Regions from separate parts of the Fusibacter sp. genome, predicted to be linked through region 1. Evidence: predicted binding sites of a transcription regulator. Region 1 holds the regulator's gene; each other region holds the start of a gene.
What was found. Region 1 encodes HrcA, which represses chaperone genes, less so after heat shock. Its sites were predicted from a motif close to TGTTAGCACTCNNNNNNNNNGAGTGCTAACA; they were not measured.
Positions count from the first base shown of each region.

Region 2: a site for HrcA is predicted at 3,206-3,236, ahead of htpG (molecular chaperone HtpG). Genes of this name have one in related genera too.
Region 3: a site for HrcA is predicted at 4,508-4,538, ahead of AC220I_RS05195 (Hsp20/alpha crystallin family protein). Genes of this name have one in related genera too.

Region 1 covers NZ_JBVBZF010000032.1:5,246-16,025, reverse strand. Annotated here, with positions in the region: gene lepA (translation elongation factor 4) at 1-1,729, shown strand, start outside; gene hemW (radical SAM family heme chaperone HemW) at 1,867-3,054, shown strand; gene hrcA (heat-inducible transcriptional repressor HrcA) at 3,411-4,436, shown strand; gene grpE (nucleotide exchange factor GrpE) at 4,469-5,059, shown strand; gene dnaK (molecular chaperone DnaK) at 5,232-7,046, shown strand; gene dnaJ (molecular chaperone DnaJ) at 7,110-8,273, shown strand; gene prmA (50S ribosomal protein L11 methyltransferase) at 8,605-9,537, shown strand; gene AC220I_RS07330 (RsmE family RNA methyltransferase) at 9,555-10,307, shown strand; gene mtaB (tRNA (N(6)-L-threonylcarbamoyladenosine(37)-C(2))-methylthiotransferase MtaB) at 10,323-10,780, shown strand, end outside.
Region 2 covers NZ_JBVBZF010000079.1:2,067-12,846, reverse strand. Annotated here, with positions in the region: partial or broken gene AC220I_RS10960 (thiamine pyrophosphate-dependent enzyme) at 1-23, shown strand, start outside; gene AC220I_RS10955 (LrgB family protein) at 6-689, opposite strand; gene AC220I_RS10950 (CidA/LrgA family protein) at 690-1,034, opposite strand; gene htpG (molecular chaperone HtpG) at 1,152-3,119, opposite strand; gene AC220I_RS10940 (CBS domain-containing protein) at 3,351-3,989, shown strand; gene AC220I_RS10935 (4Fe-4S dicluster domain-containing protein) at 4,155-5,210, shown strand; gene AC220I_RS10930 (GGDEF domain-containing protein) at 5,380-6,534, shown strand; gene AC220I_RS10925 (TIGR01906 family membrane protein) at 6,786-7,496, opposite strand; gene AC220I_RS10920 (TraX family protein) at 7,508-8,182, opposite strand; gene addB (helicase-exonuclease AddAB subunit AddB) at 8,295-10,780, shown strand, end outside.
Region 3 covers NZ_JBVBZF010000013.1:12,345-23,124, reverse strand. Annotated here, with positions in the region: gene AC220I_RS05210 (ABC transporter ATP-binding protein) at 1-500, shown strand, start outside; gene AC220I_RS05205 (ABC transporter permease) at 500-2,857, shown strand; gene AC220I_RS05200 (efflux RND transporter periplasmic adaptor subunit) at 2,872-4,110, shown strand; gene AC220I_RS05195 (Hsp20/alpha crystallin family protein) at 4,563-4,994, shown strand; gene AC220I_RS05190 (hypothetical protein) at 5,075-5,347, opposite strand; gene AC220I_RS05185 (hypothetical protein) at 5,401-6,003, opposite strand; gene AC220I_RS05180 (cytidyltransferase) at 6,139-10,780, shown strand, end outside.

The DNA of each region.
Region 1 (10,780 bases):
TCTTATTGAGAAAACAGGCTTATTGACTCAAAGAGAAATGAAAGAGCAAATATTAGATAGTATGGATCTTGAAAGAGAACGTGGTATTACCATCAAGCTCCAAACAACGCGTCTTGTGTATAAGGCGAAGGATGGACATGAATATCTGCTTAATTTAATCGACACACCGGGCCATGTGGATTTTACTTATGAGGTATCACGATCGCTTGCAGCTTGCGAGGGTGCATTGCTTGTAGTAGATGCAACACAAGGTGTAGAAGCGCAAACACTTGCTAATGTTCATCTTGCTGATGAACAAGGGCTTGAAATCGTTCCAGTACTCAATAAAATTGATCTACCTAGTGCAAGACCAGATGAAATCATTCAAGAAATTGAAGAAATCATTGGGATCATCGCTGAAGATGCCCCATTAATATCTGCTAAAAACGGGCTTAATATTGAAGATGTTCTCGAAAGAATCGTAGAAGCTGTCCCACCACCAGATGGTGATGAAGATGCACCTCTTAAGGCCTTGATCTTCGATTCATACTATGACAGTTATAAAGGCGCAGTAGCTTTTGTTAGGATTATGGAAGGTTCTGTTAAAAAGGGCGACCAAATCATGATGATGGCAGCTGGCAAAAAGTTTGATGTCGTTGAAGTTGGTATTTCTGTTCCTGGACCAGTTCCTGTTGAAGAATTAAGAGCAGGAGATGTTGGTTACATCACTGCAAGTATCAAAAATGTAAAGGACTGTAGGGTTGGGGACACAATTACAAGTTCATTAAAACCAACTGCTGAGCCATTACCTGGATATAAAAAGGCGACCTCTATGGTCTTCTGTGGTATTTATCCAGCTGAAGGTGAAAGCTATGATGAGGTTAGAGATGCACTTGAGAAGCTACAATTAAACGATGCGGCATTATCATTTGAACCAGAGACTTCAGTGGCACTTGGTTTTGGATTTAGATGTGGTTTCCTTGGCTTACTTCATTTGGAGATCATCGAACAGAGGATAGATCGGGAGTTTGACCTTGATATCATTGCAACTGCACCTAGTGTAATTTATAGGATTACAACCAATAGTGGCGAAGTTATGATGATTCAAAATCCATCGAATTTACCGCCTGTTACTGAAATCAGTACAATGGAAGAACCAATTGTAAAAGCAAACATAATTGTACCAAATGAGTATGTTGGTAATATTATGGATCTTTGTCAAAATAGACGCGGTATCATGCTTCACATGGATTATCTTGATCCGAAGCGTGTAGTGCTGCATTATGAGCTCCCACTGAACGAAGTAATCTATGACTTCTTTGATGCCCTTAAATCAAAAACAAGAGGATATGGATCGCTTGATTATGAGTTCTTGGAGTATCGTGTATCAGAGCTTGTTAAGCTGGACATACTGCTTAATAAGGAAAATATTGACGCCTTCTCTATGATCGTTCATAAGACAAAAGCAGAGAGTAGGGGGAGAATCATATGTGAACGTTTGAAGGAAGTTATTCCACGTCAAATGTTCGTAATCCCTATTCAAGCAGCAGTAGGCTCCAAAGTAATCGCAAGAGAGACGATCAGCGCTATGCGTAAGGATGTTCTTGCCAAATGTTACGGTGGCGATATTTCGCGTAAGAAAAAACTATTAGAAAAGCAAAAAGAGGGTAAAAAGAAAATGAGACAGCTTGGTTCGGTAGAAGTACCACAACAAGCCTTTTTATCAGTTCTCAAATTTGACGATAATTAAGATTTAAGCAATCGGGGCTCTCCGATTGCTTTTTTATCCCTATAATGCTCAAAGGCATAAGACAAGATTAATCTGATTAAATGATAAAGGTTAAAGGTTAAAGGGCCTGTAATAGTCAGAAGATAAAGGAGGTTCAGATGAGTTTAATGGTAAATCAACTGGTAAGTCATGGTGAAATTAGTTTATATATTCATATTCCATTTTGTATTGAAAAATGCGCATATTGTGATTTTGTATCATATAAAGTGACCGATGCTGAAAAGAGTAATGCTGTGGAAAATTATATTTCAGCATTAAAGACCGAAATACAACTTTATTCAGACTTGCTTAAAGACTCAAAAATTAAAACGATTTTTATAGGTGGTGGTACACCTTCAAGTATTGAAGGGTCATATATACTTGAAATTGTTAATCAAATAAAGGCATTTAACACTTTAAAGGATTTGGAAGAGTTTACAATAGAAATCAATCCAGGGACCTTAAACGAGGAAAAAATTAATGCTTATTTATCGGCTGGTATCAACCGTATCAGTATGGGGGTTCAATCCGCTCAAGACACATTATTGAAATCAATTGGGCGAATACACACCTTTAACGAGTTTTTAACCACCTACAAGGGTCTCAGGGAACGTGGCTTTGATAATATCAATTTGGACTTGATGTTTGGCCTTCCAAATCAATCCATAGATGACATCAAATATACACTTAAAGTCATCAGTGAGCTTCAACCGGACCACATCTCCGCTTATGCACTAAAGTTAGAAGAAGGCACACCTATGTACAATGCTTATGAACGAGGCGAAATTAATTTACCCGATGAGGATACTGAAAGGGCCATGTATCATTTAATTGAAAGCGTTCTTAAAGATAATGGTTATGATCAATATGAAATTTCAAATTTTGCCAAGCCCAACAGGGAATCCAAACACAATCTGGTATACTGGGAAAATAAAGCCTATCTCGGACTAGGAATAGCCTCACACAGTAAAGTAGGCAATTTAAGGTTCAATAATTTTGCGAATTTTCCCCACTATATTAAAGCACTTGAACAGAAAATTAAACCGGTTGAAGAGGAAATACCTATTGAGGCAGATGAGGATTTGTTTGAAACCATTATGCTGGGTTTAAGACTCAACAAGGGGATTTCTGCGAAAGAAATAAACCTAAAGTACGAGCTTGATCTAATGTCAAAATACAAGAATGAAATTGAAAAGCTCATGAATCAAAAATTAATTGAATTAGATCATTCGGGTGATAGAATTTATTTAACAGCCCTTGGTAGAGACTTGTCTAATCAGGTATTCTTGGAGTTTATGGGTGAGTAATTAAGCGATTATAATTTGAAGTCATAGACTTGTTTATACTTCAAGTGAAATATAGTAGAGATTAAAAAAAACTGAGATTCAATTTTATTAACAGCTTGGAACATAGAGCTGTTTAGTAAGATTCGAATCTCTTTTATTCTATATCATGAGTTGTCATCTAGCGCAAAGGAAGAGTGGTAACTTGTGAAGAGTGGTTAGATGTGTTAAACAAAGTTCTGCGGTAAATGATTTTTAACGAATTGTAAATAGACTATAAATATTTTAAAAGAAGGTTGACAAGTCAAGCGGTTGGCGGTATATTATATATAGAATTAGCACTCCTTAAAGATGAGTGCTAACAGAAGGATGGTGATAAGATGTTATCTGAAAGACAACTTCGCATCTTGGAAGCAATCATCAGAGATTTTATAGACACAGCTCAACCGGTTGGCTCTAGGACGATTTCTAAAAAATATCCACTTGGAATCAGTTCTGCAACCATTAGAAATGAAATGGCAGATCTTGAGGAGCTTGGGTACTTAGAACAACCTCATACTTCAGCTGGCAGGGTACCATCAGAGCTTGGTTATCGTCTATATGTAGATTCCATGACCAACTTGCATACAATTGGTTTGGACCAAAAAGAACTGATACAATCGCTTCTATTAAAGAAAATTATCGAGGCAAATGATATTGCAGATCAATCCGCAAAGTTATTGGCGGATTTTACAGGACTTGTATCAGTTGTGACCATTCCTCAGTTCAATAAATGTCAGTTGGCCAATTTAAAGATGATTAAAGTCACCGATAAGAAAGTACTCTTAATCTTGGTTACAGATAACGGCATCGTCAAGAGCATTCAATTAGCACTTGCCAATACGGACCAATATATATTGGATAAAATTTCAGACACAATGCTATCGTTTTTAATGGGAGAAACCATCGAAAACATAGATGTCCGTGCCATATTGAAATTGAAGGAGAAGTTGAGTACCTTTGGAAATATTGTTGATTATCTAATTCCAATTTTAAAGGATGCTCTTAAGAACCTAGATGATAATGAAATTCACATTGCGGGTGAGCAAAACATTTTATCAATACTTGAATTTTCAGAATCAGAAAAGGCCAAACAAATCTTTAATTTTATGAAATCAGAGGATAATCTTAAAGGGTTGGTAGAAGTCGTTGATACAAATAAGCTCTCTATTAAAATAGGTTCAGAAATAGGTATTAAAGAACTTGAAGATTGTAGTGTCATTACATCCACCTATATGGTCGATGGCAAAAATGAAGGTAAAATACTCGTCATGGGGCCAAAGCGTATTGATTATGGCAATGTGATTTCAATTGTAAATTACATCAGCAATACATTATCAGATTTGTTTTCTGGTATATATTTATAAAACAACGAAAATGATTAAAAAGGATGAGACGGATGAGTAAGAAAAAGAAAGATCAAACACTTGCCGATGAAACGACTGTCGAGACAGATGAGGCTGTTATAAATGAGGCAAATGCTTCAGAAACTGCAGAATCAGATGACAAGAGTGAAAATGCACAAGAGCGTGATACACAAGAAAGCGGTGTAGAAGAGTTGAAAGCAGAAATTCAAAACCTAAATGATCGTTATTTAAGATTAAATGCAGAGTTCCAGAATTATAGAAAACGTGTAGAAAAAGAAAAAACAGATATTTTTAAATACGGTAACGAGAAGCTTATTATAGAAATGTTACCGATCATGGATAATTTTGAGCGTGCCTTATCTTCTTTCGAAGAGGACCATGCTGAAGATAAAGTCTTAAATGGCGTTAAGATGATTAAAAAATCTTTGGATGATTTCTTTGATAAGCACGAAGTAAAGAAAATTGAAGCCATTAATACGCCGTTTGACCCTGACAAACATCATGCTGTTATGACAGAAGAAGTTGAAGGCGTTGAAGGTGAAACTGTAGTGGCTGTCTTCCAAGAGGGCTACTTATTGGGTGACAAAGTCATTAGACCAAGTATGGTAAAGGTTTCAAATTAATAAGGCAGTAGGTAAAGGGGTCTTAAATGAGAGCTAGTGAGAACGTTTAAGCTCGTATCGAATATGAAGATTTTTTAAGGTAAATCTATTGAAAAACAGGACGACTTATTTATTGTCCGTTAAAAATAATAAAATTGACATTAGAAGGTTAAATTATAAGGAGGCAATTAAAATGGCTAAAATAATTGGTATTGACTTAGGAACCACAAACTCGTGTGTATCAGTATTAGAAGGCGGCGAGGCTGTCGTAATTCCTAACGCGGAAGGTAATAGAACAACACCATCTATCGTGGCGTTTACAAAAACAGGCGAAAGACTTGTTGGTGAAACTGCAAAAAGACAAGCAATCACAAATCCAGATAGAACAATTATTTCGATTAAAAGAGAAATGGGTAGAGACCACAAAGTTAAAATTGACGACAAAGTATACTCTCCACAAGAAATTTCAGCTATGATTCTTCAAAAATTAAAGGCAGATGCTGAAAGCTACTTAGGCGAAACAGTAACAGAAGCTGTAATCACTGTACCAGCATACTTTACGGATGCTCAAAGACAAGCGACTAAAGATGCAGGTAAAATCGCTGGTCTTGATGTAAAAAGAATCATCAATGAGCCAACAGCAGCTTCATTATCTTACGGTTTAGATAAAACAGACAAACAACACAAAATCATGGTATTCGACCTTGGTGGTGGTACATTCGACGTTTCGATTCTTGAAATCGGTGATGGTGTATTCGAAGTATTAGCGACAAACGGTAACAACCACTTGGGTGGTGACGATTTCGATAAAATCGTTATGGATCATTTAGCTGAGACATTTAAATCAGAGCATGGTGTAGACTTAAGAAACGACAAAATGGCGCTTCAAAGATTAAAAGAAGCTGCTGAAAAAGCTAAAAAAGAGCTTTCTACAACTCAATCAACTAACATTAACTTACCATTTATCACAGCTACTGCAGAAGGTCCACTTCACTTAAATATTGACTTAACACGTGCAAAATTTGAGCAATTAACTAAAAATCTTGTTGATATGACTATGGAACCAACTAAAAAAGCCCTTAAAGATGCTGGTTTAAATCCATCTGACATCGAACAAGTTATCCTAGTAGGTGGTTCTACAAGAATTCCTGCAGTTCAAGATGCTGTTAAGAAATTTACAAATAAAGAGCCACATAAAGGCGTGAACCCTGATGAGTGTGTTGCACTTGGTGCTGCAATTCAAGGTGGTGTCCTCTCTGGAGATGTTAAAGATGTATTATTACTTGATGTTACACCACTATCTTTAGGTATCGAGACTTTGGGTTCTGTATTTACTAAATTAATCGAAAGAAACACAACAATTCCTACTAAGAAAAGCCAAGTGTTCTCTACTGCTGCTGATAACCAAACAGCTGTTGATATCCATGTATTACAAGGTGAAAGACAGATGGCAAGCGATAACGTCACTTTAGGAAGATTCCAATTAGATGGTATTCCACCTGCAAGAAGAGGTGTTCCTCAAATTGAAGTAACATTTGATATTGATGCAAATGGTATCGTAAATGTTAGTGCTAAAGATCTTGGTACTGGAAAGGTTCAACACATCACAATTACAGCTTCAACGCACTTATCTGATGAAGAAATTGAGAAAAAAGTTAAGGAAGCTGAATTACACGCAGAAGAAGATCGTAAGAAAAAAGAATTAATTGAAGAAAGAAATAAAGCAGATAACATGATCTATGAAATTGAGAAATCATTAACGGATCTTGGTGATGAAGTTTCAGAAGCTGAAAAATCAGATATCAATGCTAAAATTGAAAAATTAAAAGCATCAATGTTGACAGAAGATACAGAAGCAATTAAAGCTGATTTTGAAGCACTTACAAATGCATTCCAACCATTGGCTCAAAAGCTATACGCTAAAGCTCAAGCTGAACAAGGACCGCAAGATATGGGTCAAGGTTCTGATGATAATGTTGACGAAGCAGATTACGAAGTGGTAGACTAATACAAGGCACCTTAGGGTGCCTTACTATTATAAATCGGTTTCAACCAGAAAGGCGGAATTTTAGTGAGTAAAAGCGATTATTATGAGTTGTTGGGTGTCGAGAGAAATGCAGATGAAAACGAACTCAAAAAAGCTTATAGAAAACTTGCGATGCAATACCATCCAGACAGAAATCCAGACAATGCAGAAGCAGAGGCTAAATTTAAAGAAATAAATGAAGCTTACGAGGTATTAAGCGACGCCGAAAAAAGACGCCTTTATGATCAATTTGGTCATGCCGGTGTAAATCAAAATGGTGGCGCAGGCGCTGGATTTGGCGGTTTTGATGGTTTTGGTGGCTTTGAAGATATCATAAATGAAATGTTTGGTGGGTTCGGATTTTCATCATCTTCATCTAGACGAAATGGTCCAAGAAAAGGTGCTGATGTCAGAGTTGATATAACTTTATCTTTTGAAGAAGCGGCTTTTGGCGTTAAAAAGAACATTGAATATTTAAGAACTGAAGAATGTGACGTTTGTCATGGCGCAGGAAATGAGCCTGGAACTTCAACCCATACGTGTACAACATGTAATGGAAAAGGTGAGGTTAGATATTCTCAAAGATCATTATTCGGAGAGTCTATAAGTGTTAAACCATGTACTGCATGTAAAGGTAAGGGAGAAATATTTGATACCCCATGCCACCAATGTAAGGGACACGGTAAAATTAAGAAGAGAATTTCAAAAGACATAGACATCCCAGCTGGGGTATTCCATGGCGCGAATATGCAGCTAAGAGGTGAAGGTGATTTAGGACAGAACGCAGGTCCACGAGGCGATGTAATCGTGGTTCTTAGAGTGACACCGCACAAACACTTTACACGTGATGGTAATGATATATATTATGATTTAAATATCTCCTATGCACAAGCTGTTTTGGGTGCAGAGGTTTTAGTACCAACACTTGATGGAAAAGCTAAGTTTGTTATTCCAGAAGGTACGCCTAGTGGTAAACAATTTAAACTTAAAGGCAAAGGCGTTCCAGTATTAAACGGATACGGAAGAGGCGACCAATATGTCAGAGTTATTGTGGAAATACCAAGAGGACTTAATAAGAAACAAAAAGAACTCCTTGAAGCGTTTGAGGCAGAAATGACGGGTAAAAAACCCACCGTCGATGAGACGTCAAAGGGTAAAAAAAAAAATGACAAAGGAATCCTAGGTAAAATGAAGGATGCTTTGAGCTAATTTAAAGAACTCTAAACTAAATCTCTTGTTTAACAAGAGATTTTTTTACGCAATTAAATGGTATAGGTATTGGTCTGTTGGTTAGTGAGGCCTCCTTATAATTTCAGCCTAGAAAAATAAAGTGATTTCATATATAATCAACATAGATTTTATAATGTAATTTGGGTATTAAATAGTATCACCATTAATCATAAGTGATTTATAATGGTTCTAATTCTAAGGGCGGTAACGAAACTCAATCTTACTAGGGTCTACTACAAGAAGAGCCACTTAAAAAAATTATAAGGGACATTATAAATCTTAAACTTAATAAAATAACGAGGAGAAATTTATGAGTTGGTTTGAAATTAAAATTAAAACAAGTGAAATGGCTATAGAAGCGGTTTCAAATATATTGTATGACGTTGGTGCAGGAGGTGTCATGATCCTTGATCCAAACGATCCTGATTTTCACAATCAAACTGAAGGCAAATGGGATTATTATGATCCACAAAACATATCCTTAGATTTTGAAGGTGTACTTGTAACGGGGTATCTTGAGAAGGAATCCATTGAAGAATCATTAAATACAATTAAGATGCGAATTGGACTTTTAAAAGAATTTGGGCTCGATCCAGGTTTGGGTGAAATATCATATGAAATCGTAAATCCAAAGGATTGGGAAAACGAGTGGAAGAAATATTTTAAACCCATTAGGCTTGGGGACCATATGGTCGTAAAACCAACTTGGGAAACGTTTGATGCCAAGGAAGGGGATATCATCATAGAAATAGACCCAGGTAATGCCTTTGGCTCTGGGACACATGAAACAACTTCTATGTGTATTGAAATGATAGAAAAGTACATGAAGTCAACGGATACAGTCATTGATGTCGGTTGTGGCAGTGGTATTCTTTCCATTGCAGCAGGTCTTTTAGGGGCTAAAGAAGTCGTAGCGGTTGATATAGATGAAAATGCTGTCAGAACGGCTAAAGAAAACATTGAGCATAATGGCTTAAGTGAAATATCAGACGTGAGACATGGTGACCTTGTTTCAGTAATCACTGAAAAAGGGGACCTCGTTGTGGCAAATATTATTGCAGAAATCATCGTGATGCTGGTTGATGATATTGATAAGGTGCTTAAAGAAAAGGCATATTTTATCGCATCAGGCATAATCTTGAGCCGCATTAAAATGGTAACTGACAAACTAGAATCTGCCGGATTTAAAATTCTTGAAGTTGTTGAAAAGGGTGAATGGGCAGTTGTTGTTTCACAAAAATAAGAATCAAAGGACTTGTTATGTATAAATTCTTTTTAAACCCGGAAGATAAGATTGATGATGGACATTTACTGATACATCATGAGGATTCAGTGAGACATCTGGAAAAATCTCTGAGAATAAATCTTGGCGAATTGGTTTCCTTTAGCGATGGTTCCATAAACTACATCGGTGAGGTGATCTATATATCGCCCAAGATGATTGAACTTAAAATTTTAGAGACCAAAGAGGCTGAAAATGAGTCCTCAATCAAAATTGATATTTATCAATGCCTTCCAAAGGGACAAAAGCTTGAATTGATTATTCAAAAGAATGTTGAGCTTGGTGTTAGAGACTTCTATTTGGTAGAATCTAAGCGATGTATCGTCGAGTTTAAGGGCAAGGATGTACAGAAAAAAATAGACCGTTTGGATAAAATTGCCCTTGAAGCGGCCAAACAGTCCAAGCGAGATTATATTTCAAAGGTAAAAGAAGTCCTCCCAATACAAAGGATTGGAGACTACTTAAAGGCATATGATTTGGTTTTAACCTTATATGAAGCAGAAGATCAATTGTTTATAAACGATGCCATAAAGGGTGTAGAGCCAAAATCCATTGCGGTAATCATAGGACCCGAGGGCGGATTCGAAGCTGCTGAAATAGATGCCTTAAGAGAATCAGACGCTAAAATTGTTACACTAGGCAAGCGTATATTGCGAACAGAAACAGCTGGCTTTACATGTGTGGCGTGTTTACAGTATGCACTTGGCGATTTGGCCTCAAAAGAGAAATAGATTAGGAGTTATTAAATGCATAAAGTCGCATTTGCAACACTGGGTTGCAAAACAAATCAGTACGAAACAGATGCCTTGATGGACTTGTTTTACAACCATCGTTTTGAGATTGTGGATTTTGAAGAATTTGCAAATGTCTATATAATTAACACTTGCACCGTTACGAATGTTGGGGACAAGAAATCAAGACAAATGATAAGAAGAGCCAAGAAAAACAATCCAGATGCGATTGTGGTCGTTATTGGCTGTTACGCTCAAATCTCACCTGATGAAGTATCTGCAATTGAAGATGTGGATATTGTCATTGGCACAGATGCCCGAGGTGGTATCATAAAGTACGTTGAAGACTATCAAAATGGTTTGACTGACAAGCCCTATGTTATCGTCAAGGATATCATGAAAATTAAGCAGTTTGAAGAGCTGACGGTTAAGCATATTAAGGAACATACGAGGGCTTTTATTAAGATACAAGA
Region 2 (10,780 bases), on a different contig from region 1:
AATTATTAGAACAATTTTACTAGAATTGGGACAAATAAAACCGTTAAAATACCACAGAGACCGATTGCTGTACCGCTGAGTGCACCTTCGGTCTCGCCAATTTCTAGGGCCTTCGATGTACCTACAGCATGTGCAGAGGTGCCTATGCCAATGCCTACGGCGATTGGATTTAGAAAGGGAAACACTTTAATAATATAGGGTGCTATAAAGGCACCTGTGATGCCAGTAAGCATAACCATAATCACAGTAATGGAAGAATGTCCGCCAATGATTTGACTTAGGCTGATGGCCATGGGTGTGGTAATGGATTTTGGATATGTGGAGTAAAGGATATCATCTGCCAAGCCAAACCAAGTCCCTAATTGCTTGAGGATAAAATAAGAGGTGATAATCCCGGTAGAAATACTGATCATGAGACTTAAAAAATATTTTTTTATGATATGCCTTTGTCGATAGAGCATTAACCCAAGTGCAACCGTTAGAGGACTTAGAAAAAAGTGTATGAAATCGCCGCCAATTTTATATTGTTCATAGGGGATATGGGCCAACATCAAAAAACCTATAATGATGATCATTGCAAGTAAAAGCGGATTTGCCAAATCAGATTTTGTTTTTTGTTTGATATGTAGACCAATCTGGTAGGCGATGATTGTGATTAAGATTCCGAAAGCGGGTGAATCGAAAAACATTTATGATTCTCCTTTCGTCAGCAACTGGGTGATGAGCATGGTGACTGTCATGGTAATAATTGTTGAAATAACGGCAATTGACACGAGTGATATTAGATCAGAAGTAAAATAGGCCATGACACCTATACTTGCTGGTAGGAAAAAAAATGCAATATTTTTGAGTAGAAAATCACTGGTATCTTTAATCTGGTCTTCTTTTATGATGCCTAAGTTCAAGGCTATAAAGAGCAAGATCATACCCATTATAGAACCGGGAATTAGGATAAATTGACTTAGAATAAGGCTCACACCTTCTCCTAAGAGCCAGAAAAAAAGCAAGATTGAAAATTGAAAAAGATAGTTCATATTATGCTCCTATTAATTGAGATAAAATCATTATAAATGAATATTTTATATAAAACAATCCCTAACAATACAAAAGCTGGTCTGTAAGGACCAGCTTTTATATTGTGTGTGTGTGACTTATATCAACTTTGATAAAAGTGTGTTGCTTCTCTTGATGAACTTTGTCATAGCTTCAGGTGAAAGTTGTGAATGTGCGAGTAATGCTAAATCGTAGAGTTGTTCCATGATGAGTGTCCCCATTTCATCCACGTGATAATGTGTTTCTGTAATGGTTTTTGTCTCTTCGCTAGGGGTCTCTTCAGATTTTGATTCTACAGGAACTTCTTTTTCAACAACTTCCTTATATTCGTTTATATGTGTCATAAGGTATTTTACAAGGGGATGCTTGTGATTGAGCAACAAGGTTGTCTCAGGCTTGAACATGTTAGGATCCATACCGCCCATGCTATACATTTTCATCATATCTTGCATTCTTCTCGCTTCTTCAGAAAGTGTCATCATGCTTGATATTGAGGCATCCTTCATGTTTTCGATTTTAAGGGTTATTTTATCCATACCGACGGCAGCTTTAAAAGCGCCAGTTAAATCTGTTTGTAAGGCATTGAGGTGATTTTGATCAATTGTCTCATCAGCTTCTTTCATGTGATCTGTTAAATCAGAATCAACGCGCGTAAAGCTAACGCCTTCGTTTTTAGCTTCCATATGTGAAATGAAAGCTGTATCAATGCTGTGTTCTAACACGACTGCATTGAGATCATGTGCTTTAAACAGATTGATATATTGAGATTGGAGCAATTTATCAGTAACATAGTAGACTTTTTTGTCTTCAGAGTTTTCAAGGTATTCGTCCAATGTCACATGCTTATCATATATGGTTCTAAATAAGTAGATCTTTTGAATACTTTCGAAAAACTTTTCATCCTTTAGGCCACCAAACTTAATGAAAGGGTTGATATCATCCCAAAAGCCTTCAAATGTTTCACGTTCTGTCTTAAAGAGGCCGTTGAGTTTATCCCCAACTTTTTTTGTGATGTAGTTGGAGATTTTTCTGACAAAGCCATCATTTTGAAGGAAGCTTCTTGAAACATTAAGTGGCAAGTCTGGACAGTCGATAACCCCTTTGAGCAGCAATAGAAATTCAGGAATGACTTCTTTAATATTGTCTGCTACAAATACTTGTGAGTTATAAAGTTTAATTTGTCCCTCTAAGCTGTCAAATTCAGTGTTGAATTTTGGGAAGTAGAGTATCCCCTTTAAGTTGAATGGATAGTCCATATTGAGATGAATCCAAAAAAGTGGCTCTCTAAAGTCCTTGAAAGTTGTTCTATAAAATTCTTTGTATTCCTCATCAGTACAATCATTTGGTGATTTTGCATATAGGGGAAGTACCGTATTAAGTGGTTTTGGTTCTTCGATGACGACATGACCGTCTTCATCGGTTTCAGGTGCTTTGCCAACCACTGTGAAGTAAATTTCATAAGGCATGAATGAACAATACTTTTGTATGGTTTCTCTTAAAGTGAATTCATTTAAGAATTCTTTGCCGTCATCGCCAACATTAAGGATGATTTCTGTTCCTCTTGTTTGACGTGTACCGTCTTGCATTTCAAATTCAGTGCCACCCTCACAACGCCATAATACTGGTTTTGCGTCATTTTTATATGAAAGTGTATGAATTTCTACTGATTCAGCTACCATAAAAGCCGAGTAGAAACCGAGCCCGAAATGTCCGATAATTTGTTCCTTGTCAGATTTGTCTTTGTATTGATTTAAGAAATCCTCTGCACCTGAGAATGCAATTTGATTGATATATTTTTTTATTTCTTCATCCGTCATACCGATGCCATTGTCGGAAATCGTAATTGTTTTAGATGCCTCATCAAGCATAACATCAATTTTAAATTTTGGATTTTCTTCTATTTTAGCTTCATTCATCATTGAGAGTTGCTTCAGCTTAGTGATGGCATCACTTGCGTTTGATATGAGCTCACGCACAAAGATATCGTGATCAGAATAAAGCCACTTCTTAATAATTGGGAAAATATTTTCACTATGAATGGATAAATTTCCTTTTTCCATTGACATAAAATCACTCCTTTTCTAAAACGATTCATTTTATTGATGACTTTCTAAAAATATGATAGGCTTTTGACCATCAAATGTCAAGTAAAAATTAGCACTCGATAATAAAGAGTGCTAACAAAATAAACTTCTTTCGAAACAAGTATTAAATAATTGTTATAAATGTTAGTTACCCAAAGTATTGGGCATAAATATAGTGAAGAAAATCTTGTCGCTTTTGAAAGGAGACACATTATGAGAATTAGAGCTATTATGACACCAGCCAACAAATTGATTGTGCTATCGACTAAAGACACTGCTCAAAAGGCACTTGAACTCATTGAGGAAAATGGTTTTTTATCTTTACCCGTTGCAGAAGACCGCAAGTTCATTGGATTTCTTTCAAAACAATTTATTTATGAAACCTACTTTAAAGAAAATCAAACTGATTTTAATGCTTTTTTACAAAGACCAGTGAAAGAGTTTATTCACAATAGAGTAGAATGTGTTACACAAGACCTCTTGGTGGAAGAGGCAGCAGAAATCTTTTTTAATAAGAAAGTCAGGTTTTTACCTGTGAACAATGAAGCTGGAGAATTTCAGGGCATTTTAACACAGAAATCACTCTTTGGCGTCATCACAAAAGTATATGGCTTAAAAGATCCAAAGTTATCGATCTTAACGGACGACTTTAAGGGAACGCTCGCAAAAATTGCAGAGATAATTTCAAAAAATGGTGGCAATATCACCAACATAGCCCTTTTCGATACTGAGGTCATGGGCATTCAAGAAATTTCAGTAAGAATTGTCGGTCAAGACATTCATGTGATTGCAAAAAAACTAGAAGACAGAGGCTTCAAGGTAAGAGAAGTCGTTGAAGGTAGTCCTAAATAAGTGGCTATGATTTAATATAATTTACACTTGAAAGATTCAAGTCTATTTAAAGAACACGAAAATGATCTCGTGTTCTTTTTCTTTGGTTATAGACATGTTATGATAATATCAAAAGAAAAACCAATATCTTTCAGATGATAGCACGATGTTTTAGGGGGGCTAGTTATGAAGAAAATAGATGAAAGAGATACCATGCTTTCGAGAATTCGCTATATTAAAAATGACCAAATGTATCAGGATTATTATTCAAGATATCCTGAAAAACAAGCCATTGATGATCTTATTCGCGCCATGCCAGGCATCAATGCGCCAGGCACGCCCACCTTCGATCCGATTTTTTCGCCCTTTGCTGATAGTGGCTTTGAGCTTTTGAATCATATCAAAACGATTTCTAAGCAAGATGCAAAGTGTGATCCGATTGAAGTAGACCCTGAAGTGATGAGTATGAGAATAAAAAAATTAGTCACTTATCTTGGGGCATCTGATGTTCGAATTACACTTATGAAGCCACATCACTACTATTCACATAGAGGTCGTACAATTGAAAATTATGGTCAGGAAGTGGGGGAGCCTTATCGATATGGGATTGTTTTTATCAAGGAGATGGACCGTGACATGATCAATAGAGCCCCACAACTTGAGGAGATGATGGAAGTCGTTAAAGCTTATTCTGACTTAGGCTTCTTAGGGGCATGGTTGTCTATTTTTATTGCAAATTTAGGCTATGAAGCCAAAAATAATATGGATATGGATTATCTCGTATGTGCGCCAATTGTAGCACAAGATGCTGGTCTTGGAAGGATTGGCCGGGCAGGGCTACTCATAACACCTGATTATGGCATGCGCGTTAGAATTGGTGTTGTCACCACTGATTTGCCACTTATACCAGATGAAGTCATGGAGACGGATATGATTTCGTTTTGTGATCAATGTAATAAATGTGCGACAAATTGTCCGAGCAAAGCCATTGATAGTGGGCCATCTCAGGACCAGCCCCAAGGCTACTATGGTTTTAAAGTCAATCAGGAAAAATGTATGAAGATGTGGAAAACCATTGGTACTGACTGTGGTGTATGTTTGTCATCTTGTCCCTTTTCACAGGGCGTAGATCCCGAATATTGGACTAATTTAGGAGAAAACACACATAAAATATTGAAAGAGGACAAAGAGAAGTTTGGCAAACGAAATTACATTAAGAACCCACTTCCCCTCGTTGACTAGGACTAATGATTGGGTTAAAAATGAATTATCGGGATAGAAATAGTTCAAAAGTCACGAAAAAAAGTTTTTATATATGGAAATATAAGCAAATAAAATATATAATATAGAAGGTTGTATCTGGACAACCACGAGAGGTGGTGATTCGATGAACAAATTCTTTCGACCTTTTATGTTATCTATTATCGCGCTAGCAGCCCTGTTTTTTGTGAAATCATTAATGTTGCCAATGGATGGCGGCTTATTGGATGTTACTTTTCTATTGATACTATTGGTAAGTACAATTTCTGAAACCAATTATCTCTTTAGTCAAAGTTCAATTAAGCATTCTTTAACAGCACCATTGACATTATTCTTATTGTTTTATAAACCGCTTTTAATGTGTTATATCAGTATTTTGGTTTTTGAGACTGCAGGTAAATTCGTCATCTTAAAAAGAGAGGGCGGTTCAAAACAAATTTTTGATGAGAAATGGCTATTTAATGTCTCTCAATATATTATTCTAGTGACACTGGCAGAAAAGTTCATCAATCAGTATAAAATTCAAGCGAATTTTGATTTTATTATGGACCTATTATTATTGATATTTGTCTATAACCTATTGAATATTATACTTACTTATACGGTAATTTCTTTGCACAGCAACAGAAATCATTTTAAAAATATTATAGCAAGAAATTTTGTAACTTATAGCTTCAGTTATCTTATGATCATGACGGCCTTGATTTTTGCTTTTGAGGCATATGGCTTATTTGGTCTTGTGGTAACTTGTTTCTTTGTTCTGCAAACTCAGGGTTCTATGCTTACAAATCTAACTGCAAAAGAACTTAATCATAGACTTAGTGTGGACCGAATGACCAATGCCTTTAACCGGAATTATTTTGATGAAGTGATTGAAATGAAACTGAACAGGCAAAAGGCTTTTTCCATAGTATTCATAGATTTAGATGACTTTAAGTTGGTTAATGACGCCTATGGTCATGTGATTGGTGATGCACTTCTTATCGATTTTGTAGCCATCATAAAGAGTTTGCTGGGAATAGAAAATAGAGTTTTTAGATATGGTGGCGATGAGTTCTGTGTTTTGTTTGATAATCAAGAACAGGCAGAGGCTTTTCAAAAGAAGCTCGAAGCGTTTGTTTTCATGTTCCATGATGAAAAAAGTGATGCCATGATTTATTATCATATATCCTTAGGGATCTACAACTATAAAGAGCATGCCTCGATTACTTACAAAGAGTTGATACACCAAGTGGATCAAAACATGTACATGGACAAAAGGCGAAAAAAAACATCTGAAAAGGATGAGTTTGTACTGGAAACCTGATTGCGTTCAGAGTATCCATTGAGTAGTAAGCTTAGTAATTAAGGCAAAATAATTAAAATAAAATGAATAGAACAATCGTAAAAAAGAGCTGAACTATAGCAAGGCCAATATCTTGGCATATTTATAGTTCAGCTCCTTATATTTTTAGATCATTAGTTTTCAACCAGCTTGGAGCAAGGGTTATCAACTTGCGAAATACGGTTATATGGGGTAAAACAAGGTTTTTCGTTAAATGGTGTTTGTTCCTAATATCATCGGAACATTCTTTTGGGTCTTTGACTTGACCCTCGAAAGATTAGAAAAATTAATAGGAAAATTGCCTGAATGAAAAAAACGCTCCCAAGACAATACAAGGTGAAGGTCATAAAAAATTCAAGAGGCATCATTTGAAGCAGTCTATCCTTAGCGGGATCTAGAAGCCATAAATCATTATAGAATACCATCTCGTGAAATTTCCGAAAGGCAAGGTCAAAATCCATGAGATACATCATTCCAAGTACGATGAGGGTACCAATACTCGAAATTGCACTTGCTAGAAAAATACGTGATATTTTATAAAGACTTGATAGGTTGATGAAAATGCAAACCACGAATAAAAAACCGGTAAGTCCCAGAATTTTGTTTCTAATGGCACGTGCACCTCTAACTAAAATTTTAATATCATTAAGGTGTGCCTGTTCCTTGGGATTAAAATAAGCTGTGCTTTGACCGTCAATTGTGGCTGTAACGTGCAGATCACCTTGACCGGTATCAATATAGCGTACCAGTTCCGTGGTAACATGCTCTAAATCCGAGGTGGAGATACCCACGATATCTTGGACACCAAGTGCTTCAAAGTGTTTAATATAAAAAGCGTCGTTAAAAGCGTAAGCTTCAAATACATACAAATAGGTCAAAGAAGACAGGAGAACGCCTGTAACAATTATGAGCAAAAGATTGAATGGATGAGATGGATTTCTCATATGACCTCCCATTAAAAGAATAAAGTTTTTATGGTTAAAAGTATCGTAAGATGTAAAGGATAGAAGGCATAAAAGCCCAGTTTGAAACGGCCTCTGGTGCCATTATACTTGTTTAAGAGTGGCAAAGCCAATATTGAAGCGTTCTGAACCCATAATTGGGGATCAGACCAGTCAGGCTGAAGATAGAGCAGTAGGACTTGATAAACCATTAAAAGTCCAATAAAGCTAATATAGAGCCTTCTTGGCGAGTTTCTATAATATCTAAAAATTAATATCATGCCAATGGCTAAGAAGAACCCATCAAATTGAAGAAGAGTGACCAATAAACAGGTTATTAAGCATAAGATGTATTTAATGTCTTTGGACTTAAGGTGATCAAGTGCCCAGAGGAGGCATAGACCAGTCGCCAACGTGAAGAGGACATTCTGATAGCCACTTTGAAAGTAATATGCATATGGCAATATGCTGACAAATGCCCAAAAGAGGATTCTGCCAATATAGCCTTTTAAGTTTGATGTTTTCTCGTAACCGATGGCGATAAAAAAAGCCATTATAGGAAGGGTTAATCGCCCGATCACACGTAGAAAATCTAGTTCTTGAAAGAGTTCAGCACCAATATGATCAATGACCATTGCAAGGATGGCAATGGTTTTTAAGCCAGTCGATGAATACAAAGTTTTTTGCATCATTTTCCCCCTGTATTTTAGGTTATTATAACATATTAACTTGATTTAGACACGCTGGGTTATTGTATTATTCATTTTATAAAATTATAATTAAAGCTAGGAGGATAATATCATGTTGAGAATTCTAATGGGGAAAGCAAAAAGTGGTAAAACCTATAGGGTATATGAAGAAATAAAGAAAGCAATTGAAATTGGATGTTCCGACAAAATAATCTTGCTGGTACCGGAACAATTTACATTAGAGACCGAAAAAGAACTCCTAAAGCACATACAAAAAGAAGGTTTGCTTGGTGTGGAAATCTTAAGCTTCAAGCGACTCATATATAAATTGTTAAACGAAGTGGAAATGCCACCTTATCAAGAAATCACAACACTTGGTAGAGCCATGTTGCTGAGAAAAGTATTTAAGCAGACTGGGGCGAACTTAAACTATTACAAAGCTGCCAGTCAAAAAAAAGGTTTCTTAAATCAGTTCAACGATTTTTTGGATGAAATGAAGCACAGTTTAGTTGATGTCAACACCATTCAAAGGGCCGTTTCAGATTTGGATGAAACCTCACTCTTGAGCATGAAACTAAAAGATTTATCCCTTTTAATGGCGGCGTACGAAGCAGCTAAGACTGAACGTTATATGGACTCAGTGGATGTCATCGAATTTGCTTTGGACCGTATGGCGCAATCTGTTAAAATCAGAGGCGCTCAAGTATGGGTAGATGGCTTTGATAGTTTTTCAAAGGTTGAGTATCAGATTTTAGACCACCTTATGAGATTAAGTAAACACCTCACTCTAACGATTCCCTTTGGCGAAAATCGTGTTTTTACACATACAGCTAATTTACATCGACAGGTTTTAGAAATCGCAAATCAAAATCAAGTTGAGTCTGTTCAGTATTTAATGAACCATGACAATATTAATCCATTAATTACACATTTAAGTGAAAACATACTCAATTATCCCTATGCGCGTCACCTTGCTGATCAAAATAGGATTAAGCTACACAGTGGAAATAGTATCACAGATGAAGTCGAACACGCAGTTATCGAGATTATCAATTTGGTCAGAGATCAAAATTATGATTGGAAGGATATTGCTGTGGTAACAAACGCCTTGTCTGGATATGAGTTCATCATCAAACAGGTTTTTACAGAATATAAAATTCCATTTTTTATGGATCAAAAAATGGATATTCTCTCTCATCCCTTGGTTCATTTGGTAATTAATAGCCTTAAAACGATACAGAGTAGGTTTAAGCGAGAATATGTCATGAGTATGCTGAAGACTGGACTTTTAGATTTTAGCGTAAGTGAGATTAGCTTGTTTGAAAATTATATTATCGAGTTTGGTATTAGTGGGCGTCAGTATATAGCCCCTTTCACAAAAAACTTTAAAGGCTCTAGGTGCTACGATTTAGAAAAGGTCAATGCCATTCGAGAAAAACTTCTAGAAAAGTTACATCCCCTTCTAGGTGTGCATTCGTCTAAGGAGATTGAGGTTAAAAACCTATTGGCACAAGTATATGAGTTTCTTGTCCTAAATGAAGTTGCCTTAAAAATGGACCAAGAGGTCAATCAGTTCATAGAAAGCATGGCTTATGACTATGCCCAATTATTTGCTCAAATATGGAATGTCGTCATTGAAACCTTTGATCAAACTGTTGAACTCTTGGGGACAGAATTGATGACGCTTACAGATGTGATAGACTTGCTTGAAACTGGTTTTGAACATGCTGAAATAGGCTTGCTTCCACTTTACGAAAATCAGGTTCTCATTGGGTCATTGGATCGATCTAAAGCGCATCCCATCAAAGCCTTGTTTATTTTGGGCATAAATGATGGCATATTGCCTGAAATGGGTGGAGACCAGCAGTTAATTGCCGAACAAGAGAAAGAGCTTCTAAAATCCAAGGGATATGATTTGTTGTTGGACAGCAAGATGTTTTCAGACAAGGAAAACTACAATATCTACAACGCTCTAACGAGACCTAGTGACTACATTTATTTGAGCTATGCTTTGACCAATAATGATGGCAATGCCCTGAGGCCTTCTTATCTCATTCCCAAGGTCCTTAAAATTTTTCCAAGTTTAAAACCAACTCATGATGCTGTTTATATGAATATTGAAGAAAAACCCTTCTATATTGCAACAGCGGAAGGGACCTTGAAACACCTTGCTGTTGAGATGCGTAAGTCTGCCGATGGACATGAAGTTCATCCGGATTGGGAAACCGCATTCAAATGGTATGTTGAAAATGAGCCTGAAAAAGCCCAACGCTTGCTTGAAGGTCTAAATTATGAAAATCACGTGGATAAAATCAATCGTAAAGTGGTGGACGCCCTTTATGATTTGCCCATGAAAACCAGTGTTTCGAGACTGGAGCAATTTATGTGGTGTCCTTTTAAACACTTTGTATCCTATGGCATCAAGCCAATTGCCATCAAGCATTATGAGATTACTTTCCCAGATGTCGGCCTGCTCTTTCACAGTGCATTAGAGCAATTTGGTAGAGCTGTATACGATCAGAATTTAGTGTGGCAAGATTTGGACCAAAAATCGTGCGATCAAATGATTGAAAAGATCGTCGATGAGATGGTGGATCA
Region 3 (10,780 bases), on a different contig from region 1:
GGAAATCATTACATGATGCAAGCGATAAGGTTTTAACGCAATACAGACGGAATGCAATCGGTTTTGTTTTTCAGTTTTATAACCTAATACCAAACCTTACCGCGCTTGAAAATGTAAAGCTTTCCGTAGAGCTTAGCAAGGATCCATTGGATATTGAAATGGTGCTTAAGGAAGTTGATTTATTGGATCGAGCAGATCACTTTCCATCTCAGTTATCAGGTGGTCAGCAACAGCGTGTGGCTATTGCCCGAGCGATTGCGAAAAATCCTGACATTTTGCTTTGTGATGAACCTACAGGGGCACTTGATTTTTCAACAGGCTTATCTGTGTTAAAATTGCTTAAAAAATTTAATAAGACCTATAAAAAAACAGTCGTCATCATAACACATAATGCTGGGATTGGTAAGATTGGAGACCGAGTATTTTATATTAAAGACGGCTTGATTGATAAAGTTGTGGTTAATGAACGACCTCTTGAACCTGAGGAGGTGACCTGGTAATGCTCATACGCAAGATGATTAGAGATATGCTCGAAAATAAGCTTGCTTATGTTGCCTGTATCGTCGTAATGGCCATGGGATTGATGACTTACTCTTCAATGTCGATTGTTATGGAAAATTTGCTCAATGCAAAAGAGAGTTTTTATAATGATTATCACATGGCCGATGCTTTTGCACAGGTACAATCCTACCCTAAAAATCAACTGGATGAGTTTGAAAAGGTAGAGGGGATTGAATCTGTCTATGGCGTTATAAAACAGGATGTTCGAGTCATGATGGAGGACGAAACCCAAAGCGTATATTTACGCGTGAACTCATATGATGTCAATAAACCTGAGAAACTAAATGATGTCTATTTGAGTGAGGGCTACGCATTAACAGAGGATGATTTTCTAATTTGGATTGGCCAAAAGTTTTTTGAAGCCAATGGACTTCAAATTGACGATAAACTAGACCTCATAATAAATGGTAAAGTATATACCTTTACTGTGGCAGGCGTTGTTTTGAGTCCTGAATACGTTTATGCAACACGTAATCAGGCGGATTTTTATCCAGATCCCAAAACCTTTGACATCGCCTATGTTTCTGAAGATTTGTTAGAAAAGCTAACCTTAAAGACAGGCCAGATTAATTATTTGAATTTTAAGTTCAGTGGTGGTGTGAATTATGACGATATTAAGCCAACGCTTGAATCTAAGTTAAAAAGTCATGGTCTTGTGAGCTTGGTGCCACTAAAAGACCAAACCAGTAATTTTATGTTGTCCAGTGAACTTGAACAGTTGGTTGGACAATCGAAGAGTACGCCAATTTTATTTTTAAGCATTTCGAGCTTTATTCTGTATATCATGCTTAAGCGTTTAACCGAGATGCAAAGGGGACAAATTGGTATTTTAAAGGCGATGGGATACCGAAATTATCAGATTATGCTTCATTATTTGGGTTATGCTACGACCATTGGCTTACTGGGTGGTATTGTAGGCGGCATATTAGGGACGCAACTCTCCATATCCTTTACAGAAATGTATAAGACTTTTTTCAACTTTCCAACCCTAAAGAACGAGTATACCTATAAATATGTTGCCTATGGTATTTTAATTTCACTTTTTTTCAGTACATTTGCAGGTTTCCAAGGCACTAAAAAAATATTAAAACTAACGCCTTCTATGGCTATGAGTCCTGAAGCACCAAAGGGTGTTAAACGGAGCCATATTGAAAAGATAAAACTCATTTGGGAAAGTCTAACAATGCAAGGCAGAATGGCTGTTAGGAATATCAGCAGAAGCAAAGGCAGAAGTGCATTTACCGTTTTGGGATTGATCTTTGCATTTAGTATTATGGTCGTAGCTTGGTCATATAACGACTTAGTCGATGTGATGATGTTTGATCAGTTCAATGAGGTTCAGCTTTATGAAATGAAAGTCAGCTTTTTAAATGTTCAGCCTGCAGAAGAAATGATTAATCAACTTTACAATATAGAGGGGGTAGAATACGCAGAACCATTGATTGAGTTGCCTGTACAGATTAAAAATGGTCAGTATGAAAAGACGACTGTTGTCATTGGTCTGTCAGAAGAGACCAAGTTATATCGCGTTTTGGATAAGGCTAAAAATGTAGTTGACTTAAGTCAGCCTGGTATTTACTTGTCAGAGAATCTTTCCACCATGCTTCATGTTGAAGTTGGCGACATATTACGGATAGAAAGTCCAATATCCGATGATTATATTCTAATGGAATTAGTCGGGATAATTCCCCAGTATATCGGATCAAATGGTTATGCAAATGTGTCCTATCTAGAAGAAAAAACAGGTCTGAAGGACTTGGCAACCACTGCGTATTTAAATATTGATGAATCCAAGCAGGAATCAATCAAGAAGAAATTAGATGAGTCTCCAGTTGTGGGCGTCGTAGAAGTTCAGGCTCAGACACTTCAAAAATTTAAAGATTTACTTGATAGTTATGGCTTTATGAATTATATAATGGCAATTATTTCAATAATTGTTGGATTTGCAATTGTCTATAACTCAAGTGTTATTTCCTTGTCCGAAAGACAAAGAGAGCTTGCATCCTTACGAGTGCTCGGGATGACTGTTGATGAGGTATTACAGATTGTGTCTTTTGAACAATGGTTATTAGGGACGCTATCAATAGCCTTTGGAATTCCAGTATCCTATGCAATGATGAATGCAATGGCAATGACGTATCAAACAGATGCCTATTCATTCCCAGCAATCGTAGGGGATAATGCAATCGTCTTATCAATATTGGGAACAGCATTATTTATCATTTTATCTCAAATAAATGTTAAGCGAAAAATCAAACGTCTTAATATTGTAGAAGTCCTTAAAGAAAGAGAATAACAGGGGAGGCTATTATGAAAAAGTCGGTTAGAAATATAATTATTGGGCTAGTAATTGTCATAAGTTTGGCGAATATCATTTATTCAAGGTTAAAACCTTTAGAGGTTGAAACGATAACGATTGAAGCCAACAATTTAGTGGATTATGTAGAAGAGAATGGGAAAGTAATTTCTGAAAAAGAAGTGCTTATAACACCCAAAACAAGTGGGCAGATCATGGAAATTGTCAAGGCGAACGGAGATGCGGTTATAAAGGGTGATTTAATATTAAAGCTTGATTCTGAAGGGCTTGAAAAACAGTTAGCCGTACTATCAGCGCAAATTAAAGCATATGATGAAGAAAAGAGCAGCTCTCTAGTGCAATTAAAGAATCAGATTCATAGCCAGTCGATTCAGGTAAGTGAAATGAAATCACAAAGAGACTTTGCCAAGGACACTTTTGATCAAATGACTGCATTATATGAACAGGGATCACTTAGTGAAAACGATTGGAAAGCAAGCAAACAGGCATATGAAACAGCAAATTCCACATATCAGCAAATTCAAAGTGGTTTAAGCAGCTTAAATGCCCAGTATAAAAGTATTGCAGAATCTAGTGGGACGTTAATGGCATTGCAATCACAATATGATGCACTTGAACTTCAATTAAAGGATACCAATATTTATGCAAATGCAGATGGTATATTGACAGAGTTTAATGTAAAAATTGGAGAATTCGTTTCACCGCAACTTCAAATTGGAAAAATTATTGATCCTGAAAATTACTTGGTTGAAGCATATGTTTTAACCGATGATGTATCAACCTTAAAAGTAAAAGATGAAGTCTTATTGATCCTCAAACAAAATGGTCTTGATCATGAATTCAAAGGTGAAATTCAATTTATATCAAAATCAGCAGAAGAAAAAATATCATCATTGGGATTAGTTGAGCAAAGAATGAAAGTGTTGATTCGATCCAATGAACTTTCCAAGGTCGTAAAAGCAGGATACGAAGTAAAAACAAAGTTTATATCCGAGTTTAAAGATGAAGCACTTGCAGTGCCAAAGACTTCTATTTTTAAAATTGAAGATGGTTCATATGTATATGCCATAAGAGATGGTAAAGCCATTCAGTTAAAAATCGAAACTGGAATAGATACAGATTCTGAGATATCAATTGAATCTGGCATTAACCCAGGTGAAGTTATTATTAAAAATTATAAAATTGACGGCTTAACACCTAACAAAAAAGTTACCTCGAAGTCATCTAATTAAATCTTATCTCATTTTAACTCGCATTCTTGCATTGGATGCGAGTTTTATTATATACAACAAAATTTGAGCCAAAAGCTGTGATGAGGAATGTTGGGCCTCAAACAGCGTTAGCGAAAATTAGTTTGAGACATCGATGATGGCTCAAATGTTGTTTTATATCATTAGTTCTTTGAGCAAAGATGTTCAAAAGCGATTAGGTGAGAACCATAACAGCATAGCACGGTTTTGGCGTTAAATGAGTTTATGGTGAAAATAGGCAAATAGAGTTCAATGGTGTTGAATGTTGAAATACAAAGGTTATCAGTAATAAATAAATTGTGAAAAAAATATGAATACTTGTAAAAAAACCATGAAACACATTGACTATTTCCCATACAAGGGGTATATTATAAGTGTAGATAAGCACTCGACGAACGAGAGTGCTGATAAAAATATTTTAAGGAGGGATCATTATGTTGAGCTTAAAACCATTAGTACCACAAAGAAGAGAAATGGACACTGTGTATGATTTTTTTGAAGATTTCTTAAATGACAGCTTTCCTATGATGAATCGTCTTAAAAATGATGGCTTTAAAATTGATGTCAAAGAAAATGAGGAAGCGTATACTGTAGAAGCGGAGTTGCCAGGAATCTCCAAGGACCAGATCAAGATTGAATACCATGATTCCAAATTGTACATTTGCACAAGCCAAGTGAACGAAAAGAATGATGAAAACGATCGCTATATTCATCGCGAAAGAACTGTGAGTCAAATGCAAAGGGGTGTTTATTTAAGAAATGTCAACTATGACGGTATCCAAGCTTCATTAGAAAATGGTATTCTTACAATAACAGCACCTAAAATTGAGAATAAAGCAGAAAGACATAGAATTGAAATTAAATAAAATCATTTGTTAAATTAAAAAATGCAGCGTTTATGAGAACGCTGCATTTTTCTGTCTATACTATTTGTTTTTAGCCTTCGTTAATATGGACGCGTTGTCATTTTTAAGACCTTGTAGATACGCCAAACGAGTACAGCAAAGAGTAGTGCAATAATGCCATATCTTTGGACCGGCACCATGTCATATGAAAACACAAATGATACAAAAATTGAAAATGCGATAATCGCAACAACAATATGAACAGCCTTTTCACCACTAGTGATCTTAAAGCCTTTTGCCTTGTCTTCTTGGTATTTTGCTTCGTTAAGTCGCTCTTTAATTTCAAACATGTCAAATGATGCTTTTTTTCCCATAATTGTACCCCTTTTTATCGTCCTGTTTGGTTTCCTTTTTTATTATACTAAATTTAAGCGCGATAATCTATAATTTGCCCTTCAATCTCGTCGTTTTTACCGATCGATAGGAGTTTATAGTTGATTTTAATTAACTGATCAACCAAACCATTGGATTTATATAAGAAACCCAATGAGGTAACATCGTTACAGAAAGTGTCTACAAATTGCTTTTTATCAAAGTGAACTTGATTACTATGATAATAAACGCCAACATGCTTAAGTTGAGCTTCATAGTCGTGTAAAATGGCTACTACCAAGAAATTAAAGTGTGTGCCGTAATGGGCATCAACATCTTTTGAGTCTGCAAGCAATTGGTTGATGGCTCTTACAAGGTTTTTACCACCGGAAAGCACTTCTTGTTTGTGGGACTTATAATATTGTTTCGCTGTCTCTTGATCGGTGAGCCTTTGATACGAGGCCTTTAAGTTATGAATTTTCTCATAGAAGTAATCCACTAAAACACTTTCATTGTTCGAGCTTTTGTGAGGTGTATTGTGTGATTCGCCCTTAGGCAAGAGCATGGTGACAGTAGAAGTTTTGTAAGTCGATTTTATTTTGTTTGGCGCTATGTTTTTTGAGTTATATATTTGGTTGCTTTTTAATATTTGAGACATAACTTGTCACCTCCTCTGTTGATATTATCGGCATTTTGGGCGGTTTTCTTTAATCTGTTTGCAGTCAACTGGCAATTGTAAAGCCCTTTGGATTGTGGGATAATAGAATTAATACAGTCCGTGTGAGGTGATGTGATGCTTAACAGAATGGAACAATTTGTAGAAGAGATCGAAAAGGAAATATTAAACCGTTCTTTTTTGAAAAAATATAATTTTGAAAGAAAACTTATTGATGAGTTTCTCCTTGGAGACCATTTTAATCAAATGGTCCATGAAATCATTGAAAATGAGCAGTTTCACTCTAAAGTTGTCTTTGATATGATTGAGCCCTTAATTGAGCGCTCTTTCTATGGTGTACCGCCTGAAAATTGGCTTGAGTACTTCTATTATTATGCGCTTAGTTTTTCATTTCCCGATGCGGTGCCCTTTAAACTAACAGCGTCCTATAATCGTATTTCTGAGTTGTATCTTAAAGTGCTCAAAGTCGTAAGTGGATATCAAAGAAGGTCAAGCGATGGGACTTGGCAGAGTAAATATGCCATTGACCTGCTGACAGAAGCTGAAGTGCTTGAGCTTGAAGACCCTAAAGAGTTTTTAGCGTTTAGAAAACACTTTAATAACGAGTATGTGTACGAAATGATGAAGCTTAACCAAGAGGTAATAGGTTATACAACCCTTGACCATATTTGTGGTGTTCATCATTTGGCAATGCGCATAGCAAGACAGCTAAAATATGCAGGATTTCCAATTGACCTTGGTCGTGTTTCTGGTGCTGCAGCGGGACATGATATTGGTAAATTTGGTTGTAAGCAAGACGAAATGAAACGTGTGGCCTACTTCCACTATTTTTATACTGGTGAGTGGTTTGAGAAGAGAGATATCGTCTATATCAGAAATGTTGCCATCAACCATTCGACTTGGGATTTAGAACTTGAAGCCCTCCCAATCGAGTCCTTAATTCTTATTTATAGTGATTTTAGGGTAAAAGCGGAGCGCATTGAAGGCAAATCAGTGATGATGTACTTTAATCTCAAAGAATCTTTTGATGTGATTTTGAACAAACTCGACAATGTGGATTCTGCTAAAGAAAATCGATACCGCAAAGTTTATCGCAAATTAAGAGATTTTGAACACTTCCTTATTGACCTTGGCGTACAAGTGGATCCAGATGTCGATGAGCTCTTAAAACCAGGCTGTGTTAATCAGAGAAAATATTTTTCTTTGATGCAAGGTGAAGAAATTACGGATAATGTCATTCACTCATCAATTGAGCACAATATCAATCTCTTATATAGGCTCCGTGATGAAGCTTCTTTGAACAAACTTTTAGAGCCCGTGAGAAACAGTCGGGATATGACGAGTCTAAGAGGGTACATCTCTATTCTCGAAGAGTATTACAACTATTTAACTCAGAAGCAAAAGCAAATCATGATCAACTTTTTATACGAGAAACTAATTTTGCCTGAAGAAGATATCCGTAAACAATGTGCGGAGCTTATAGGTACAATTATTGCATCATATGATGAGGAAATTAGGAAAGAAATTCCCCAAAGTGCAGTTATTGCAGAATCTGAAATTGATACTGTTAAACTCTTTGATATTTATGTAGAAAAGTTCTTGCTCCCTGAAAATCAAATTATCGATCGACACAAAAAATATATCAGCTATAGTTTACGAGACATGATTGATTCTTATTTCAAGCACTTAAAAGTGCCTGCAAGTCGAGTAAAGAGCATCGAATTAATTGTAGATTATTTCAAGACCTTTGAAAATGATGAAAAGATTAGGTTTTATTTGATTAAGGCAGCGCGTATCTTGCCATTCAAAGAATTTGATGAAACTCAAAAATCTTCAATATTGTTGTTTGTATCAAGTCTTTTGACAAGTGACGATTATAAGTTGAGATTAAGAGCCTTTAATCTGATTTATACTTTAATTTCATATGCGAGTGCTGACTTGCTTGAGGCCTGTGGTGTATATCGAATCTTTAAAGCGCCACTTCAACCGGTGGATAATCCAGCTGAAAATTATGCGAGGTTAAAACTCGGAGAGCACCTATCGCTTGACGAGGCTCAAATTGAACGATTGAAAGAGATTTGTCTTGAAGATCTTCAATATACCTCCAATATTTTCTTAAGCAATTTAAAATCTGCTACACTTGATATTGCAAAACGATTTCAAATTGAGCTCCTTATTAGAAATACGCTTTTATATGATTATGACAATTGCTTCTATATGGCGATGCACCTTTGTAATCTCCTTAAGGTAAGTGCCCTTGAATCTGTTCGTAATACAGCTGGAAGAATGCTTTTGGAGTTGATTTCACATCTTAACTACGAACAGAAAAATGATATTGCCGTGGAGCTCATCAGAGCACTTGAAATGGAAAGTTATGAGTTCACAAAATATATTCCGCCATATCTTGGCAAGATCCTGCTTCACATCAAGCCTAAAGAGTTAGATGAAATATTGGAAAGCTTTGAAAAGAAAATGAGCACTTCAAATGCAGGGCTTATTTCCCTTATTGAAAAAACAATAGGGGTGGCAATTACCAAATATGCAGATTATAAATATGCCTTTAAAGAAGAAATGGACGGGCATAATAGACGTGTTTTGAGAATGTATGGCATCTTGTTTACTGGCTTCGTTCACTCATCAAGTCATGTTAATCAAATGGCCTTTAGCGTTATTGCAAAGGATATTTTCCAAGATCAATCCCTAAGCTTAAGAAAACGCGAGTTCCTTTATAAGTTAATTATAAAGAAGATCATGTCGCTTATGGTGAACACGGATGAAGATTTAGATCTGATATTTTTCAACAATTCAGCATGTCTGAAATATATTTATCAGTTCATTTCTGAGTTTCAACATGAACACGGTGATATCAAGCTTAAACCCAATAAAAAGATTGCCTTTTTCCCGGGAGCCTTTGATCCATTTACCTTGAGTCACAAGCAAATTGCCATGGATATCAAGGAGAAGGGCTTTGAAGTTCTGCTTTATGTGGATGAGTTTTCTTGGTCCAAAAGGACTCAACCGAATCTTATTCGACGTAATATCATAAAACGTTCTGTTGCGAGTGAAATTGATATATATCCATTTCCAAGAGATATTTCAATAAATATTGCAAACAATGAAGATCTCGGCAAACTCGTTTCGCTTTTCCCAGACTCTGAAATTTACTTGGTTGTAGGCAGTGATGTCGTAATGAATGCCTCGGCTTATAGGGATGGTAAGATCAGTAAAATATTTGAAATACCACATTTGATTTACGAGCGAGGGGGGCTTGAACTACCACCAGAAGAAAATGACAAGCTCAATGAAAAAATCAGCAAGCTTCATCCGAACACCATCAAAGTACTTTTGCCAAAAGAGTATGAGAGTATTAGTTCGACACTAATCAGAGACTATATAGACGAAAAACGCGATATTTCTTCTCTGATAGACCCACTTGCGCAAAATTATATTTATGAAAAGGGCCTCTATCAAAGAGAGCCAATGTATAAGAGTGTCATGACGACAAAGTCTTTGGTGCTCGAACTGATTGAAGAACCAAACTTGACCTTGATTGAAGCTCTTGCTAGTATATCGGGCATTGAATTTCCAGAGGCTTATCAAAAGCTTAAGGATATTTCTGGAATGCTTAATTTTAGGATGCTTATTTTACGTAGCCTTGAAAAAAACAATGAGATTGTGGCCTATTCACTATTTCACTGGTTAAGGGCGACAAGTATTCACAATGAGTTTACTGACCCTTCCATCATAAAATATATCAGAGACGAGTCTGTGGGGAGAATAATTGTCATTGACAGCATCGTCAAGAAAAAGAATTGTGAAATTAAAAATCTTGAACAGATAATGATGACAGAGACACTTGCAAATGCGCTTTCAAGGGATTATACCTACTGTGTTTACAAGGAGTCCATTAGACATCAAATCAGCAAGGAAGTTATTGAGATATTGACCAATCAAGGCTTTGTAAATATTTCCTCAGCCAAAACGAATGAGATGGTTTATGCTGTCAACATGTCGTCACCGTGTACAGTCAATTTGGATATTCATTCTATGTTCAAAGACCCTTATAAGCACATGCCTGAGGTTGTACAAGTTATGAATCGAACAAGATTGAGACTCCAAAAGGCTTTAACAGAGCTTTATCCTGGAAATCTGGTTCTTAACTTCGATCGTGCGATGATTTACGAGACCTTGATCAAAAAAGTATGTGATGAAAACAATATGCCAACCACGCCACTTGTGCCAAAACAAGTGGGAGAAGCGATGTGTGTGCCTTTTGGTGCCATTTTCAAGCGTTGGATACTGCCAAACACGGTTACGAAAACACTTCATGCAGAAAAGTACTTTTCGACGGATTTAACAGAACACCGCATTATGGAATATCCCTTCTATTTGGATATAGCCAACCAAATTAAAATGATTAAATCCTTTAATAGACCTGTGATTTTAGTGGACGACTTACTCAATAAGGGGTATCGAATTAAAGCCCTACAGCCCCATTTTAGAAATGAAGACGTTAATATCCAAAAATTCATTGTGGGCATTATGTCGGGTAGTGGTAAGGAGATTGCTGAAAGGATGAATATAAACGTTGATGCGGCTTATTTCATTCCTAAAATTAAAGTTTGGTTTTACGAGAGTAAGCTCTATCCCTTTATTGACGGTGATGCAATTTGGAGAGGCAATATTCCAGAGAGTAACTTGATAAACTCTGTCAATCTTATATTGCCTTATTCGTCAGCTAATTATATCGTAGGGGCTT